DNA from 3 places in the Serinicoccus marinus DSM 15273 genome. Region 1 is predicted to be linked to each of the others. Evidence: predicted binding sites of a transcription regulator. Region 1 holds the regulator's gene; each other region holds the start of a gene.

Region 1 (6,165 bases):
CAGACCGGTGCGCCCGACAGGCTGGCCGAGCGCGGGCCGGCGCAGCCGTCGCGACTGCTTGGTCGCGCTCGCCAGCGCCTGGTCCCAGCGGCGCAACGACTTGGCGACGCGCTCCCCGCGCCACCGGACGACGCTGCGGTCGGCCTGCCACGGCACCACCTCGTCGACGTCTAGCTCGGTCGCGGCCTCGATCGCCTGCAGGTCGCGGTCGCCCTTGGCGAGCGCCTGGGCGAGCACCAGGCGCAGTGCCGGCTCGGGCTCGTCCAACCGCTCCACGACCTCGAGCTGCAGCTCGGACCGCTCCGCACCAAGCACCCGGCAGCGCGCGCCCCGACCCCGGCCGTCGGACAGCAGCACCGTCTCCCCTGCGGTGATGCGCTGCACGGTCGCGGCGTGCCGCCCCTCGGTGCCCTGCAGCCGCGGTCGGTCCGTCCCGAGCTCCTCAGGGTCGACGAGGAAGAGCGGGTCGCTCACGCCTCACCGGCCCCGCAGGGCGTCCCACAGGCTGTGCTTGCGACCGGCGCCACCGCCGGAGCTGCCCATGCGGCCGGTCGGGCTGGACTCACCGCGGCTCTCGGCGAGCTGCGCGAGCAGCTCGCGCTGCCGGTCGTCCAGCTTGGTGGGCACCTTGACGTCCAGGTGGACGACCAGCTCGCCCCGTCCCTGTCCGCGCAGGTGGGTGACGCCCTTGCCGTCCAGGGAGAGGGTGTGCCCCGGCTGCGTGCCTGGGCGCAGGTCCACCTCGACCGGCCCGTCCAGGGTCTCCACCGGCAGGGTCGCCCCCAGCGCGGCGGCCGTCATCGGCACCTCGAGGGTGCAGTGCAGGTCGTCGCCGCGCCGGGTGAAGACGTCGTGCGGCTCGACCGCGATCTCGACGTAGAGGTCGCCGGGCTCACCGCCGAAGGGACCCACCTCGCCCTCGCCGGCGAGCGCGATCCGGGTCCCGGAGTCGACGCCGCCGGGCACCTTGAGGGTGAGGTCGCGCCGGGTGCGGACCCGGCCCTCGCCGGAGCAGTCGAAGCAGGGGTGCTCGATGACGTCGCCGAAGCCGCGGCAGGCCTGGCACGGCCGCGAGGTCATCACCTGGCCGAGGAAGGAGCGCTGCACCTGCTGGACCTCACCACGTCCGCTGCAGACGTCGCAGCTGCGGGTGCCGGTGCCGGGCTGGGCGCCGGCGCCGCTGCACGTGCTGCACACCACCGCGGTGTCGATCTGCAGGGTCTGCTCGCCACCGAAGACGGCGGTCTGCAGGTCCACGTCCAACCGGATGAGCGCGTCGTGCCCGCGCTGGGTGCGCGAGCGCGGCCCGCGGGCGCCGGCCGCGGTGCCCCCGAAGAAGGCATCCATGATGTCGCTGAAGGTGAAGCCCTGCCCGAAGCCACCGGTCGCGCCGCCGTAGGGGTCCTGCCCCCGGTCGTAGGACGCGCGCTTGGCCTGGTCGCCCAGCACGTCGTAGGCCTGGCTCACCCGCTTGAACTCCGCCTCCGCCTCGGGGCCGGGGTTGACGTCGGGGTGCAGCTGGCGGGCCTTCTTGCGGTAGGCCTTCTTGATCTCCTCGGCGCTGGCCTCGCGGGCCACCCCGAGATCGGCGTAGTAGTCGTTCACGGCGTAGGACGTCCTTGCGGTCGTGGCGTGTGCGGTCTGGTCGGGTTCAACGATGGGCGAGGTCGGGGTATGCCGTGAGGTGGCTCACCCATCCAGGATGTCGGCGACGTAATGGGCGACGGCGCGGACGGTGGTCATCGCCTGCGGGTAGTCCATCCGCGTCGGTCCGACCACCCCGAGCCCGCCGGCGGTGCCGTAGGTGGTCGCGACGACGGAGGTCGTGCGCAACGGCTCGTAGGGGTTCTCGGCGCCGATGGAGACGGCGACGGTGCTGGCGTCGTCGAGGCTCGCCATGCTCCCCATGAGCTTGAGCAGGACGACGTGCTCCTCCAGCGCCTCGAGGACCTGCGAGAGAGACGTGGGGAAGTCGCTGCCGACGCGTGCCAGGTTGCCGGTGCCCGCCATGGCGATGCGCTCCTCGGTCTGCTCGTCGGCGGCGTCGGCCAGCGCGTCGAGGACGACCTCGGCGAGCGCGCGGTCGGCGGGGGCCACCCGGGTGCCGGTCGTGGCCGTGCCGGCGGCGACCGTGCTGAGCCGCTCGCCCACCGTGAGCTCGTTGACGACGGCCCGCAGCTGCGCGACCACCTCGGGCTCGAGGGTGAGGTCACGCGCGACGTCGACCACCCGCTGCTCCACCCGCCCGGTGTTGACGATGAGGACGATCATGAGGCGGGTGCCGCCCACCGGGACCAGCTCGACGTGCCGGACGGTGGAGCGGGACAGGCTGGGGTACTGCATCACCGCGACCTGCTGGGTGAGGCTGGAGAGCAGGCGCGTGGTGCGGGAGACGACGTCGTCGAGGTCGACGGCGCCGTCGAGGAAGCGGGCGATCGCGGTCCGCTCGGCCCGGGTCATCGGCTTGATCTGCTGCAGCCGGTCGACGAAGAGGCGGTATCCGGCATCGGTGGGCACCCGCCCCGCGCTGGTGTGCGGCGCGGTGATGAGTCCCTCCTCCTCCAGCACGGCCATGTCGTTGCGCACCGTGGCGGCCGAGACGCCCAGCTGGTGCCGCTCCAGCAGGGACTTGGAGCCGACCGGCTCCGAGGTCCGCACGTAGTCCTGCACGATCGCGCGCAGCACGTCCAGCCGTCGGTCGTCGCTCACCGGTCTGCCTCCTCCCTGGGCACTCATTGGCACTCGTCGGACAGGAGTGCCAGTCTACGGGAGCGGCGAGGGGAGGCATACCATGTCCGCCATGGACAGCGGAGTGCGCATCGAGACGGACAGCATGGGCGAGGTCGAGGTCGCCGCCGACCGCTACTGGGGGGCGCAGACGCAGCGCAGCATCCGCAACTTCCCCATCGGCCAGGACACCTTCGTCTGGGGGCGGCCGATCATCCGGGCGCTGGGGATCCTCAAGAAGGGCGCCGCCCAGGCCAACGCCGAGCTCGGGGAGCTCCCGCAGGACGTCGCCGATCTCGTCGTCCGGGCGGCCGACGAGGTCATCGCCGGCGACCTGGACGACCACTTCCCGCTCGTGGTCTTCCAGACAGGGTCCGGCACGCAGAGCAACATGAACAGCAACGAGGTCATCTCCAACCGCGCCATCGAGCTGGCCGGCGGCGAGATGGGCAGCAAGACCCCGGTGCACCCCAACGACCACGTCAACCGCGGGCAGAGCAGCAACGACACCTTCCCCACCGCCATGCACATCGCGGTGCTGCTGGAGCTGCGGGACCGGCTCGAGCCGGGGGTCACGACGCTGCGCGACACGCTGGCGGCCAAGGCGGAGCAGTATGCCGACGTCGTCAAGGTCGGCCGCACCCACCTGCAGGACGCCACTCCCATCACGCTCGGCCAGGAGATCGGCGGCTGGGTCGCCCAGCTGGACTACGCCCTGGGCGAGGTCCGGCACGCCGGGGAGGGGCTGCGCGAACTGGCGATCGGCGGCACGGCGGTCGGCACCGGGCTCAACGCCCACCCCGGCTTCGGCGCGCTCGCCGCGCGCAAGATGGGCGAGGAGGCGGGGATGGAGCTGCGCAGCGCGGACAACAAGTTCGCCGCGCTCTCCGCGCACGACGCGCTGGTGCAGACCTCGTCCTCGCTGCGGACCCTCGCGGGGGCCCTCATGAAGATGGCCAACGACGTGCGGTGGCTGGCCTCCGGGCCGCGCAACGGCATCGGCGAGCTGCTCATCCCGGAGAACGAGCCGGGCAGCTCGATCATGCCGGGCAAGGTGAACCCCACCCAGTCCGAGGCCATGACGATGGTCGCGACGCGAGTCTTCGGCAACGACGCGACCGTCGGCTTCGCCGGCAGCCAGGGCAACTTCCAGCTCAACGTCTTCAAGCCGGTCATGGTGCACGCGGTGCTCGAGAGCATCCGGCTCATCGCGGACGCCTGCCTCGCCTTCGACGCCGGCTGCGCCCAGGGCATCGAGCCGCACACCGAGCGGATCGAGGCCAACCTGGCCAGCAACCTCATGCAGGTCACGGCGCTCAACCCGCACATCGGCTACGACAAGGCGGCCGCGATCGCCAAGTCGGCCCACAAGTCCGGGCAGACGCTGCGCGAGGCGGCCCTGGAGAGCGGCCACCTCACCGCCGAGGAGTTCGACGCCTGGGTCGTGCCGCTGGACATGACCCGACCTCGGCAGGTCTGACTCGTCCGACGCCGCGACCGACCGCGTCGAGGGCGCGCCTCACCGACCTCATCAGTCACACGCGTTACGGTCGTCCGTTGTGAACGACCGCTATGGCACCGATGTCCTGTCGACCGACTGGCGTGCCCCCCGGCGTGGCCGCGCCCAGGAGGTGAGCGCCGATCCGGGCCTCGTCGTCGAGGACGTCGACACCGGATGGTGCGGCGCCGTCGTGGGGGTCGAGAAGGTCGGGGGTATGCAGGTGGTCCACCTGGAGGACCGGCGTGGGCGGCGCAAGGGCTTCCCGCTCGGACCAGGCTTCCTCCTCGACGGCAGCCCCGTGGTGCTTGTCGCGCCCGTCGACCAGCGGGCGAACGACCACCTGGCCGCCCGTCGTGAGACCGCGCGCCGCACCGCGAGCGGATCGGTGCGCGTCTCCGACCAGCCCGCCCGGGTCGCCACCGGTTCGCGTCTCTGGGTCGAGGGACGGCACGACGCCGAGCTGGTGGAGAAGGTCTGGGGTGACGACCTGCGGGTGGAGGGCGTGGTCGTCGAGATGCTGAACGGCGTCGACGACCTGGCGGCGGAGATCCGTGGCTTCGGTCCGACCCGGGACCAGCGGCTCGGCATACTCGTCGACCACCTCGTGCCCGGCACCAAGGAGACCCGCATCGTCCAGGAGGCGCAGCGGGTCAGCCCCTGGGTGCGGATCCTCGGTCACCCCTACGTCGACGTCTGGCAGTCGGTGAAGCCGGCCCGGCTCGGGCTGGAGGCCTGGCCGGTCATCGAGCGTGGTCGCTCGTGGAAGCACGGCATCCTCGCCGAGCTCGGCTGGCCGCATGCGTCGCAGGCGGACGTCGCCCAGGGGTGGAAGAAGATCCTGGGCACCGTGCGTTCCTACAGCGACCTGGAACCGACGCTGCTCGCCAGCGTCGAAGAGTTGATCGACTTCGTCACGGTTCCACCACCTCACGAGGAGTGAGCAGCATGACCCAGACACCACCTCCCCCGAGCAGCCAGCCCTGGCAGGACCCCCGGCAGGGCGACGGGAGGCAGAGCCAGCCGCAACCGGGGACACCGCCGGGGCCGCCACCGGGCCCGCAGAGCTACGGCGGATCGGACGGGTACGGCAGGGAAGCACGAGGCCCCGCCCTCGAGGGCGACGAGCGCACCATGATGCTGCTCGCCCACCTGTCGGCCCCGCTGTCGATGCTGCTCAGCGTCGGCTGGGTGCCCTTCCTCGGGCCGTTGCTCATCTGGCTGTTCTACAAGGACAAGTCGGCTGCGGTGCGGACCGCCTCTGCCGGCGCCTTCAACTTCAACCTCACGCTGGCGATCATCAGCGTCGGGCTGTGGATCAGCGTCTTCCTGACGCTCTTCATCGGGTTCGTCTGGGCGATCCCCGGCTGGATCGCCCTCTTGGTCATCCAGCTCTGGTGCCACATCAAGGGCGCGTTGCGCGCCGCGGACGGGCGGGTCTACGACTACCCGTTCCAGCTGCGCCTGCTGAGCTGAGACCCCACCAGCCACACCCCTCACCGCTGCTCGGCGTGTCCGCCGCGACACGCCGAGGGGCGAGAAATTCTCGGCCGCGACCTCTTGTGCGGGCAGGCGTCGAGGCGTAGACATGTCTGCACGCACTCCCCTCGGGGAGTGCGGGTCGCGAGACGGCCGAGGATTCGACCGCCCCTCGGGGCGGACCTCCCGGTGATGCGGGAGCAGAGCCTCTGGCCCCTTGCGCACCGCCAGCAGCATCACGGCTGGCCGTGGCCCGGTTCGCGAACTCATACTTCGCGAACCGGGCCACACCTCGTCCAGGGTGTTCAGGCCCTGCAGGCTCATACCCGGCAGGGTCTGCCCTCATTCTCGTGCTCGGAGGTGTCCGGTCCGGGGACCGACGGTGGCGTGTCGGTGAACTGCGTCGGACGGGAGAGCCCTATCTCGTGCGCGGCCGGAGCGGGGGCGGCCCCGGGGTCCAG
Region 2 (6,165 bases), 670 kb from region 1:
TGTCCATGGCGCTCAACCGGATCGGCGCCCGGGCCATCACCACCCTGCGCGAGCCCTCGCTGGGCCCGTGCTTCGGCATGAAGGGCGGCGCGGCCGGCGGCGGGTATGCCCAGGTCGTCCCGATGGACGACATCAACCTGCACTTCACCGGCGACTTCCACGCCATCACCTCGGCGCACAACCTGCTCGCCGCGCTGCTCGACAACTCGCTGCACCAGGGCAACCCGCTGGGCCTGGACCCCAAGCGCATCACCTGGACCCGCGTCCTCGACATGAACGACCGCGCCCTGCGCAACATCGTCGTCGGCATGGGCAAGAAGGGCGACGGGGTGGTGCGGGAGTCCGGCTTCGAGATCACCGTGGCCAGCGAGATCATGGCGGCGCTGTGTCTCGCCACGGGGTTGGAGGACCTCAAGGAGCGATTCGGGCGCATCGTCGTCGGCTACACCTACGACAAGGAGCCGGTGACCGCCGGGCAGCTCGAGGCGGCGGGCGCCATGGCCATGCTCATGAAGGACGCCGTCAAGCCCAACCTCGTCCAGACCCTGGAGAACACCCCGGCGATCATCCACGGCGGCCCCTTCGCCAACATCGCGCACGGCAACAACTCGGTGCTCGCCACCCGCACCGCGCTCAAGCTCGCCGACTACGTCGTCACCGAGGCCGGCTTCGGCGCCGACCTGGGGGCCGAGAAGTTCTTCGACATCGTCTGCCCGGCGGGCGGCCTGCGCCCCGACGCCGCCGTCATCGTCGCCACGATCCGCGCGCTCAAGCTCAACGGCGGCGCGCCGAAGTCCGACCTGGGCACCGAGGACGTCGAGGCCCTGGGCGCCGGGCTGGCGAACCTTGAGCAGCACCTGGAGAACCTCGCGAAGTTCGGCGTCCCCGTCGTCGTCGCGCTCAACCGCTTCCCGAGCGACAGCGACGCCGAGCTCGACCTGGTGCGCGAACGCTGCGGTCAGCTCGGCGTGGAGGTGGCGCGCTCGGAGGTCTTCACCCGCGGCGGCGAAGGCGGCGAGGAGCTCGCCCGCGCGGTCGTCCAGCTGTGCGAGCGGGGCAGCGACTACGCGCCGCTGTATGCCGCGGACGCGGACCTGCAGACCAAGATCGAGACCGTGGCACGCGAGGTATACCGCGCCGACGGCGTCTCCTTCGCCCCGGCCGCGCAGACGCAGCTGACCCAGCTCACCGAGCAGGGGTACGGCGACCTGCCGGTCTGCATGGCCAAGACGCAGTACTCCTTCTCCGACGACCCGACGCTGCTCGGGGCGCCCCGCGGCTTCACGATCACCGTCCGCGAGCTGGTCGTCAACGCCGGCGCCGGCTTCGTCGTCGCCCTCACCGGCGACATCATGCGCATGCCCGGGCTGCCGAAGGTCCCCGCTGCGCTCGGCATGGACATCGCCGAGGACGGCACCATCACCGGCCTGAGCTAGGCCCAGATCACCACGATCACCGCCGTCGTGACGAGCAGGACGATCGAGAGCACCCGGTAGTTCGCCCAGACCGCGGTGCCCTGCAGCGCCTGGCTCTCCTCGGTCCAGTAGTCGCTCTTCCACGTGAGCTCGGCCGTCTTGGACTCGTCCGGCGAGGGCCCGAGGAGACTGATGACGACCAGCAGCAGTATCGAGGCCGCCGTGCTGATGCCCGCGGCGTAGAGGAACTGGATCGAGGGCTCCTCCGGCAGCACCTGCGTGAGGATGAACATCAGCAGCCCGAGCGGCTGCATGATCACCAGCGTGAGGAAGGCCGCCGTGGCGCTGATCCGCTTCGAGGCGATGCCGACGAGGAAGACCGCGACGACCGGCGGCACGAGGAAGGACAGCACCGACTGCAGGTAGTTGTAGAGCGTGTCGAACTGGGCGATGAAGGGCGCCCAGATGATCGCCACGACCAGCGCGACGACGGTGGCGACCCGACCGGTGAGCACCAGACCGCGCTGCGAGGTGTTGGGGCGCAGCGTCTTGACGAAGTCCATCGTCACGATGGTCGACGCCGAGTTGAGGATCGAGTCGACGGTCGAGGTGATCGCCGCGATGACGGCCGCGAGGATCAGGCCGCGCAAGCCCACCGGCAACAGGTCGAAGACGAGCGTCGGGAAGACCGTGTCGGGACTCTCGAGGTTCGGGTACAGCGAGAGCGCCATGACCCCGGGGAAGATGAAGAGGAAGAGGAAGGCCAGCTTGATGAAGCCGGCCAGCAGCGAGCCCACCGGCCGTGGTCCAGCGACTTCGCGCCGAGGGTGCGCTGCACGACGAGCTGGTTGGTGGTCCAGTAGTAGAGCCCCACGATGAGCACCCCGGTGAGCAGCCCCGGCCACGGCAGGTCGGGGTGGTCCGCGGGCAGGATGAGGCTCATCTTCTCGTCACCCGCGACCTGCGCCATGGAGTCCCACGACTCGATCGCATTGAAGGTCGCGATGAGGACGATCACGCCGCCCAGCAGGGTGACGGTCGCCTGGATCGAGTCGCTCACCATGACCGCGCCCAGCCCGCCGATGACGGTGTAGATCGCGGCCAGGATGGCGAGCACCGCGACCGAGACGATCATCGGGATGTCGGGGTAGAGCACCTTGACGACGACGGCGCCGGCGAAGAGCGCGGCGGCCATGTCGATGAACATGTTGGCGAAGAGGTTGAACCCGGCGAAGGCCATCCGCGCCCGCCGGTCGTAGCGCTGCTCGAGGAACTCCGGCAGCGTGAAGACCTTGGAGCGCAGGTAGAACGGCAGGATGAAGAAGATGAAGACGACGAGGATGACCGCCGACATCCACTCGTAGGCAAAGATCGAGATGCCCTGCTCGTAGGCCCCGCCGGCCAGCCCGACGAAGGTCGCGCCGGACATGTTGGTCGCCACCAGCGAGAGCCCGACGAAGGGCCAGATGAAGTTGCGGCCCCCGAGGAAGTAGTCCTCGGAGGCGTCGCTCTCCTTGCCGCTCGCCTTCGCCTCGGCGTGCGCCTTCTTCTGCATCCGGGAGCCGACCACCAGCGGGATGATCCGGCTGAGCACGAGGTAGCCGATGATGACCGAGAGGTCGAGCGCGCGGACGGTGAAGTCCGGCATACCTCCTCCGGCGTCGGCGAGCGGGAGCATCACGTCGGCGGTCATCGGGTCTCCTCCTCGGTGCGGACGACGAGCACGGCGCAGGGCGCGTGCCGGACGATGCCCTCGGCGTCGTTGCCGAGCAGGACGCGCACGAAGGCGTTCTGCCCGCGGCTGCCGATGACGACGAGGTCGGCGTCGATCTCGTCGCGCAGGCGCAGGATCTCGTCGGTGGCGCGGCCGGTGCGCAGGTGGCTGCCGGCGACGGCGACGTGCGCCCCCTGCAGCTGGCTGACCGCGTCGGCGAGCACCGGTCTGGCCTCGGCCTCGACCCGTTCGCGCAGCGAGGGGCTCAGCGGCGTCGGGTTGGTCCACGGCGAGACGAGGGCGACGTGCACGACGTGCACCTCGGCCTCGGTATGCCGCACCAGGTCGATCACGCGCTCGCGGGCGAGGGCCGCGCTGGGCGAGCCGTCGGTCGCGAGCAGGATCCGGGTCGGGAACATGTGGTGCCTCCCCTGGGCAGGTCGTGTCGGCGCTGACGGGCCCAGCCTGACAAGCCGGCGCCGTCCGCGCCCGCTGAAATGACGCGGCGTCAAGTCGGCTCCGGGGCCGGGCCGCCGGGGGCTGGGCAGCCCGTAGACTGGTGCGGCATGAGTGAGGCGACCTGGCGAGAAGTGGCTCCGGGGGTCCACGTCCGTCGGCACGAGGAGCTCAAGCTCAACTGCGGCCTGGTCGTGGGGGAGGAGCGCTCGCTCGTCGTCGACACCCGCAGCTTCCACGCGCAGGGCCAGGACCTGCTGGAGGCGGTGCGCCGCATCACCGACACCGAGCTGGTCGTGGTCAACACGCACGCGCACTACGACCACTGCTTCGGCAACGCCGCCTTCCGCGACTCCCAGATCTATGCCCACTCCGGCGCGGCCGAAGGGCTGCGGCGCACCGGCGAGCACCAGCGACAGCAGGTGGTCGACCACCTGCGCTCGACCGACCGCGAGCACCTCGCCGAGCAGGTCGAGAACACCGAGATCGTGCTGCCCTTCTACCTCATCGAGGACGACACCGCGCTCGACCTGGGTGGTCGGACCGTCGAGTTGCAGTATGCCGGGCGCGGGCACACCGACCACGACCTGGCGGTGGGGGTGCCCGACGCCGGGGTCGTCTTCGCCGGCGACCTCGTCGAGGAGGGTGCCGACCCGGCGATGGAGGACGCCTTCCCGATGGAGTGGGCGCCGACGCTGCGCTCGTTGCTCGAACGCCGCTCCGGGGAGACGGCGGACACCTGGGTGCCCGGGCACGGCCACGTCGTGGACCGCACCTTCGTCGAGGCGCAGGCCGAGCAGCTCGCCGCCATGGCCGAGCGTTTCACCGAGGTGCTGGGCACCGGGATCGCCGGCGTGGACTCGCTGGCCAACGCGGGCCGCGGCCTCGGTCTCGGCGAGGACACACTCCGGCTGGCCGCCATCCGGGCGCTGGAGCTGCGGCACTGATTCCCGTCCGGGGACCGGGCGATCCACGGTGGTGGCGCCGGCCGGCCCGGGCGCCTCCGGGCATACCGGCCGCGTCATTTGCACTCGGAGGCCCCGAGTGCTCATCATGGTCCTAGCACTCTCACCATGAGAGTGATAATCCGACCGGCCTGTCGAGGGTCGGGAGCCGGGGAGACCTGATCCCCGCGCCTCCGGCTCGTCCGTCGCGGGCGGCACCCGGTCACCCGTCCATCCGCATGTGGAGGAAGCAGCTCAGATGGCCAAGACCATTGCTTTCGACGAGGAGGCTCGCCGCGGGCTCGAGAAGGGTATGAACACCCTTGCCGACGCCGTCAAGGTGACCCTCGGCCCCAAGGGCCGCAACGTCGTGCTCGAGAAGAAGTGGGGCGCTCCCACCATCACCAACGACGGTGTGAGCATCGCCAAGGAGATCGAGCTCGAGGACCCCTACGAGAAGATCGGCGCCGAGCTGGTCAAGGAGGTCGCCAAGAAGACCGACGACGTCGCCGGTGACGGCACGACGACGGCGACCGTCCTGGCCCAGGCCATGGTGAAGGAGGGCCTGCGCAACGTCGCCGCCGGCGCCAACCCGATGGCCCTCAAGCGGGGCATCGAGGTCGCCGTCAAGGCCGTCAACGACGACCTGCTCGAGATGGCCAAGCCGGTGGAGACCAAGGAGCAGATCGCGCAGTCCGCGTCGATCTCCGCGGCCGACACCGAGATCGGCGGCATGATCGCCGAGGCCATGGACAAGGTCGGCAACGAGGGTGTCATCACCGTCGAGGAGTCCAACACCTTCGGGCTGGAGCTGGAGCTCACCGAGGGTATGCGCTTCGACAAGGGCTACATCAGCCCCTACTTCGTCACCGACACCGAGCGCATGGAGGCCGTCCTCGAGGACGCCTACGTGCTCGTCGTCAACTCCAAGATCTCCTCGGTCAAGGACCTGCTGCCGCTGCTGGAGAAGGTCATGCAGTCCGGCAAGCCGCTGATGATCATCGCCGAGGACGTCGAGGGCGAGGGTCTGGCGACCCTGGTCGTCAACAAGATCCGCGGCAACTTCAAGTCCGTGGCCGTCAAGGCCCCGGGCTTCGGTGACCGGCGCAAGGCCATGCTGGCCGACATCGCCATCCTCACCGGCGGCCAGGTCATCTCCGAGGAGGTCGGCCTCAAGCTGGAGAACGCCGAGCTCGACATGCTGGGCACCGCCCGCAAGGTCGTCGTCACCAAGGACGAGACCACCATCGTCGAGGGCGGCGGCGACGCCGACCAGATCGCCGGCCGGGTCTCCCAGATCCGCACCGAGATCGACAACTCCGACTCCGACTACGACCGCGAGAAGCTGCAGGAGCGGCTGGCCAAGCTGGCCGGCGGCGTGGCCGTCATCAAGGCGGGCGCGGCGACCGAGGTCGAGCTCAAGGAGCGCAAGCACCGCATCGAGGACGCGGTGCGCAACGCCAAGGCGGCTGTCGAGGAGGGCATCGTCGCCGGTGGTGGCGTCGCCCTCATCCAGGCGTCCCGCGCCTTCGACGGGCTGTCCGTCGAGGGCGACGAGGCCACCGGTGCCAACATCGTCAGGGTGGCGATCGAGGCTCCGCTCAAGCAGATCGCGATCAACGCCGGTCTCGAGGGC
Region 3 (6,165 bases), 340 kb from region 1:
ACCGTCCGCGACGACCGGGACCCCGGCCTCACGGCATACCTGGGCCGCCTCGTGCACCGCCGAGAGCTGCGGGACACCGACCCCTGTGACCACCCGGGTGGTGCAGATGGCGCCGGGACCCACCCCCACCTTGACCGCGTCCGCCCCGGCCTCGACGAAAGCCCGGGCGCCCGCAGCGGTCGCGACGTTGCCGCCGACGACCTGCACGTGCCGGGTCGCGGGATCGCTCTTGAGCCGGGCGACCATGTCCAGGAGCATCCGCACGTGGCCGTGCGCGGTGTCGGCCACCAGCACGTCGGCGCCGGCCTCCACCAGCGTCGTCGCGCGCTCCCAGGCGTCGCCGAAGTAGCCGATCGCCGCGCCCACGAGCAGCCGCCCGTCCGCGTCCTTGGAGGCGTGCGGGTACTGCTCGCTCTTGACGAAGTCCTTGACGGTGATGAGACCGGACAGCCGTCCCTCCTCGTCGACCAGCGGCAGCCGCTCCCGCTTGTGCGCCCGGAGGATCGCGGTCGCCTCCTCGCGGGAGACGTCGGCCGGCGCGGTGACCAGCGGCATGGGCGTCATGACGTCACGCACCAGGGTGCTGTCCCACTCCGCGACCGGCGTGAAGCGCAGGTCGCGGTTGGTGCAGATGCCGAGCAGGTGTCCACCCCCGTCGACGACGGGGAGCCCGGACACGCGGTACTGCCCGCAGAGCTGGTCCAGCTCCCCCAGCGTGGCGTCCGGCCCGATGGTGACCGGGTTGGTGATGCGCCCGGTCTGGGTCCGCTTCACCAGGTCCACCTGGAGCGCCTGGTCCTCGATCGCGAGGTTGCGGTGCAGGATCCCGATCCCGCCCTGCCGGGCCATCGCGATGGCCATCCGCGCCTCGGTGACGGTGTCCATCGCCGCAGACACGAGCGGCACCCGCAGGGAGATCTCCCGGGTGAGCCTGCTCGTGGTGTCGATCTGGTCCGGGGCCATGTCCGTCTCCCCCGGCAGCAGGAGCACGTCGTCGTAGGTGAGGCCGAGCCGCGAGAAGGGGTCGGAGGAGCCGGGAAGGTCACCGGAGGTCATGGCCCCAAGTCTAGGGGCCGCCCCCGAGCAGGCCCGGCACCGGTCACCCGGCCCTATGCCCGCCGCGCCCCACCACGTAGAGTGACGTGACGACGAGGCACTCGTCGCGCTCGGAACCTCTCTGCTGACGGCCCCGATGAGGGCGGGCGCCAGGCAGGAGCCGGGTCAGCCCCCGAGAGGAGGATCCCGTGGTCGAGATCGCTCATCAGCCCGGTCCGGTAGCGGACCTGTGGGAGTGGCAGTTCGAGGGAGCCTGCCGCACGACAGTCCTGAAGTCTTCTTCCACCCGGAGGGTGAGCGGGGTCCCGCCCGCCGTCGCCGGGACGAACGCGCCAAGCAGGTCTGCGCCAGCTGCCCCGTCCTGGAGCAGTGCCGCACCCACGCGCTCGCCGTCAGGGAGCCGTACGGCGTCTGGGGAGGGATGACCGAGGAGGAACGGGCCGAGCACTACGAGCGGGTCGAGGCGGCCCGCCCCCACCAGAAGGCCCGCTGACGACGTCCTGCACCACCGACACGACGAGGCCCCGCCCGGATGATCCGGGCGGGGCCTCGTCGTACGTGGCGGCGGTCAGCCGGGTCGTCCGACCGGCCGCACGGCATCAGTGGCCGTGGCCGTGCCCGCCCTCGTCCTCGTCGTCCTCGGGCTTGTCCACCACGAGGGTGTCCGTGGTGAGCACCATCGAGGCGATGGAGGCGGCGTTGCGCAGCGCCGAGCGGGTGACCTTCACCGGGTCGATGACCCCGGCGGAGAACAGGTCGCCGTACTCGCCGGTGGCGGCGTTGAGCCCCTGCCCGGCGGTCATCTCGCCGACCTTGGTCGTGGCGACGTAGCCCTGCAGGCCCGCGTTCTCCGCGATCCAGCGCAGCGGCTCGGCGGCGGACTTGCGGACGATGGCCGCACCGACCGCCTCGTCGGCGGACAGGTCGAGCTCGTCCGCGGCCGGGGCGGCGTGCACCAGGGCCGAACCGCCACCGGCGACGATGCCCTCCTCGATGGCCGCGCGGGTCGCGAGACGGCGTCCTCGATGCGGTGCTTCTTCTCCTTCAGCTCCACCTCGGTGTGCGCGCCGACCTTGATGACGCAGACGCCACCTGCCAGCTTGGCGATCCGCTCCTGGAGCTTCTCGCGGTCCCAGTCGGAGTCGGTCGACGCCACCTCCGCCTGGAGCTGGGCGACGCGGTCGCTGACCGCCTGGGCCTCGCCGCTGCCCTCGACGATGGTGGTGGTGTCCTTGGTGGCCACGACGCGGCGGGCGGTGCCAAGCACCTCCAGGCCGACCGAGTCCAGCGACAGCCCGACCTCCTCGGCGACGACCTGGCCTCCGGTGAGAATGGCCATGTCCTGCAGCATCGCCTTGCGGCGGTCGCCGAAGCCCGGTGCCTTGACGGCGACCGCGTTGAAGGTGCCGCGCACCTTGTTGACGACGAGCGTCGACAGCGCCTCGGCCTCGACGTCCTCGGCGATGATCATCAGCGGCTTGCTCTCGCCGACGACCTTCTCCAGCAGCGGCAGCAGGTCGGAGACCTTGGAGATCTTGCCCTGCACCAGCAGCACGTAGGCGTCCTCGAGGACTGCCTCCATGCGCTCGCTGTCGGTGACGAAGTAGGGCGAGAGGTAGCCCTTGTCGAACTGCATGCCCTCGGTGAACTCCAGCTCCATCGCAGTGGTGGAGGACTCCTCCACCGTGATGACGCCGTCCTTGCCACCTTGTCGAAGGCGTCGGCGATGAGCTCGCCGATCTGCGGGTCCTGGGCGGACAGCCCGGCCACCTGGGCGATCTCGTCACGGCCCTCGAGCTCGCGCGCGGTCTCCAGCAGGCGGTCGTTGATCGCGGTCACCGCGGCGTCGATGCCGCGCTTGAGCGCGGACGGCGCGGCGCCGGCGGCGACGTTGCGCAGGCCCTCCTTGACCATGGCCTGCGCGAGCACGGTCGCGGTGGTCGTGCCGTCACCGGCGATGTCGTTGGTCTTGGTCGCGACCTCCTTGGCGAGCTGGGCCCCGAGGTTCTCGTAGGGGTCCTCCAGCTCGACCTCGCGGGCGATGGTCACGCCGTCGTTGGTGATGGTCGGCGCGCCCCACTTCTTGTCGAGGACGACGTTGCGGCCCTTGGGGCCGAGCGTCACCTTGACGGCGTTGGCGAGGGCGTCGACGCCCCGCTCCAGCGCCTTGCGGGCGTCGTCGTTGAACTGTAGCTGCTTCGCCATGGGCGAGCGCTCCTTTCAGGTATGCGGTCTGCGGCCGGGTGCGCGCCGCCCCGGCCACCCCGAGGGGGCGGCCGGGGCGGCGCGTGGGTGGATCGAGGGATCGATCAACCCACGATCGCGAGGACGTCGCGCGCCGAGAGGATCAGGAACTCCTCGCCGGAGTACTTCACCTCGGTGCCGCCGTACTTGCTGTAGATGACCCGGTCGCCGACGTTGACGTCCATGGGGACGCGGTTGCCGTTGTCGTCGACGCGGCCCGGGCCGACCGCCAGGACCTCGCCCTCCTGGGGCTTCTCCTTGGCGGTGTCCGGGATGACGAGGCCGGAGGCCGTGGTCTGCTCGGCCTCGACGGCCTTGACGACGATGCGGTCCTCGAGCGGCTTGATGGAAACCGACACGGTTACCTTCCTTCTCCTTCGGTGTCCGGCGCTGCGCGCCGGCCAGGTGGTCGCTGCTGGGTGGTGCTCACTCCACCGCGACCGCCCACCGCCGTCGCGGGGGTCGGTCGGCGCTCGCGGCTGGCACTGACGTGCCGAGAGTGCTAGGACGAATCTAGGCACGCTGTTAGCACTCGGTCAAGCCGAGTGCCAACACGCCGAGGCATCCCGCGCGGGGGCCGGCGCCCCCGGGTGGCGGGTCGGGGTCAGATGAGGACCTGCAGCGGCTGCAGCACCCCGCTCGACCACGCGGGTCCCCAGGCCACGCCCACCCCACTCCGCCAGCGTCAGCTCGTCGCAGTGCTCCAGGTCGGCCCGGAAGATGTCCTCCATGTGGGCGGCCTGGTCGGCGTCCACGATCTCGAGGTTGATCTCGTAGTTGCCCTGGAGGGAGAGGCGGTCGATGTTGGCGGTGCCGATGGTCGCCCAGCGACCGTCCACCGTCATGGTCTTGGCGTGGACCATGACGTCACGGTAGAGGAACAGCCGCACCCCGCCCTCGAGGAGGGTCTCGTAGTAGGACTGCGCGATGACGTCCGCCAGGACGTGGTTGGACTTCTGCGGCATGACCACCCGCACGTCGACCCCGCGGGAGGCGGCGTTGAGCAGCCCGTGGAGGATCTCCCGGTCCGGGATGAAGTAGCCCTGGGTGATCCAGATGCGGTGGACCGCCCGGTCGATCGCCTCGAGGTACAGCGCCCGCACCGGGTAGATCACCCGGCTGGGCTCGTTGCGCGCGGCCCGGATGCTCGTGTTCCACTCCACCGTCCCGCTGTCGAGGAGCTGCGGGCGGCGCCTCCCCTTGTGCCGGTTCCAGAAGTCGACGAAGGAGTTCTGCAGCTCCCAGACGCTCTTGCCCTCCACCCGCACGTGGGTGTCCCGCCAGCTCGTGGCGTAGAGGGAACCGATGTTGTAGCCGCCGACGAAACCGACACGACCGTCCACGACGAGGATCTTGCGGTGGTCGCGGCCGGAGGCCCGGATGTCGACGAGGGGCAGCGCCGTGCGCATCACCGGGAAGCGCAGCATGTGCACGCCGTCGGGGAAGCGCAGGAAGTCCCTGGGCACCACGAGGTTGGCGAACCCGTCGAACACGAGGCAGACGAGGACCCCGCGGTCGGCGGCCCGGACGACGGCGTCCTTGAAGGCGCGGCCCGTGTCGTCGGCCTTCCAGATGTAGGACGCCAGGTAGACGAAGTCCTCGGCCGCGTCGATGGCCGCGATCATGTCGTCGTAGAGGTACTGGCCGTAGGTGTACGTCGTCAGCCGCGACTCCTCCACCGTGGTGCTGACCGGCTCATGGACCGGGGCGTCCCGGTCGACGTGGTCGCGCCGCTTGCGGACCGCGTCCACCGCGACCACCCCGGCGGCGAGCGTCAGCTGGCCGGCCACGGCGGCACCGGCGGTGGCGAGCGCCACCCGGCGGCCACGGCGCAGCAGACGGCTCACCTTGCGGCTGAAGACACGGGGCATGGCCACAATCTACGTGCAGGCCACAATGGGCGCATGAGCGCCGATCCAGCCGTCGAGCTCATGACGCGGCTGGCCGGCGGCCCCGGGGCCGAGCTGCTGGCCTCCCTCCCTCCCTACGACGAGTCCGACGCGCTGACGCTCATGAGCAGGTTGCGCGCGCAGGGGCACGACGCGGAGCTGGTGTCGGCCGCGCTCACCCAGGCCCGGCTGCGGGCGAGCGGGCGGGCCCGGCTGGGGAGCGGGGTCGACGACCTGCTGCTGACCCAGGACGGCCTGGAGCAGGCCACCCGCCCCCAGGTGACGGCCCGGCGGGCCGAGCTCATGGTGCGCGCCGGGGTACGCCACGTGCTGGACCTCGGGTGCGGGCTCGGGCTCGACGCCATGGCCTTCGCCCGGGCCGGGCTCGCGGTGACGGCGGTGGAGAGGGACGCCGTCGTGGCGGCCGCCGCCCGGGCCAACCTCGCCCCGTGGCCGGACGCGCGGGTGGTCACCGGTGACGCGCTCGCGCTGCCTGTCGGGCCGGACGACGGCGCGTTCCTCGACCCGGCCCGACGCACCCCCGGGGTCGCCGACGTCCACGGCCGGACCCGCCGGGTGCGGGGGCTCGACCAGCTGTCCCCCTCCTTCGAGCAGGTCCGGGACGTCGCCGCGCGCGCCCGGGCGACCGTCGCCAAGCTCGGCCCGTCCTTCGACCCCGGCGACGTCCCGTCCGGCGCGGGCGCAGAGTGGGTGTCGCTGGACGGGGACCTGCTCGAGTGCGCCCTGTGGTGGGGCGCCGGGCCACGCGGCCGCCACGCGGTCGTGGGCCGCAGCGCGGGTGGGCCGGACGGGAGCGTCACCTGGCACGAGGTCACCGACCTCGGCCCCACCGCGCCCCTCCCCCGGGTGGAGGACCTGGGGTGCCACCTGGCCGCGGTCGACGACGCGGTTGCCGCGGCCGGCCTCACCGGCTCCCTCGCGAGCGTGGTCGACGGTCGCGAGACGGCGCCCGGGA

The links. The regulator HrcA, encoded in region 1, represses chaperone genes, less so after heat shock. The targets are predictions, from matches to a motif close to TTNGCACTCGNNNNNNNCGAGTGCNAA.
Region 2: a site for HrcA is predicted at 4,645-4,671, ahead of groL (chaperonin GroEL). Genes of this name have one in related genera too.
Region 3: a site for HrcA is predicted at 3,780-3,806, ahead of groES (co-chaperone GroES). Genes of this name have one in related genera too.

What each region holds. Positions count from the first base shown of each region.
Region 1 is NZ_CP043808.1:1,998,227-2,004,391, forward strand. Features, by position in the region: gene FU792_RS09410 (16S rRNA (uracil(1498)-N(3))-methyltransferase) at 1-474, opposite strand, end outside; gene dnaJ (molecular chaperone DnaJ) at 478-1,605, opposite strand; gene hrcA (heat-inducible transcriptional repressor HrcA) at 1,690-2,709, opposite strand; gene fumC (class II fumarate hydratase) at 2,801-4,207, shown strand; gene FU792_RS09430 (DUF3097 domain-containing protein) at 4,287-5,168, shown strand; gene FU792_RS17905 (DUF4870 domain-containing protein) at 5,174-5,701, shown strand; gene FU792_RS09440 (hypothetical protein) at 6,123-6,165, opposite strand, start outside.
Region 2 is NZ_CP043808.1:2,667,210-2,673,374, reverse strand. Features, by position in the region: gene FU792_RS12760 (formate--tetrahydrofolate ligase) at 1-1,436, shown strand, start outside; gene FU792_RS18570 (sodium:solute symporter family transporter) at 1,433-2,146, opposite strand; gene FU792_RS18565 (sodium:solute symporter family transporter) at 2,053-3,108, opposite strand; gene FU792_RS12745 (universal stress protein) at 3,105-3,548, opposite strand; gene FU792_RS12740 (MBL fold metallo-hydrolase) at 3,696-4,532, shown strand; gene groL (chaperonin GroEL) at 4,789-6,165, shown strand, end outside.
Region 3 is NZ_CP043808.1:2,333,618-2,339,782, forward strand. Features, by position in the region: gene guaB (IMP dehydrogenase) at 1-1,056, opposite strand, end outside; partial or broken gene FU792_RS11075 (WhiB family transcriptional regulator) at 1,245-1,549, shown strand; partial or broken gene groL (chaperonin GroEL) at 1,656-3,261, opposite strand; gene groES (co-chaperone GroES) at 3,366-3,659, opposite strand; gene FU792_RS11090 (phospholipase D-like domain-containing protein) at 3,837-5,171, opposite strand; gene FU792_RS11095 (THUMP-like domain-containing protein) at 5,205-6,165, shown strand, end outside.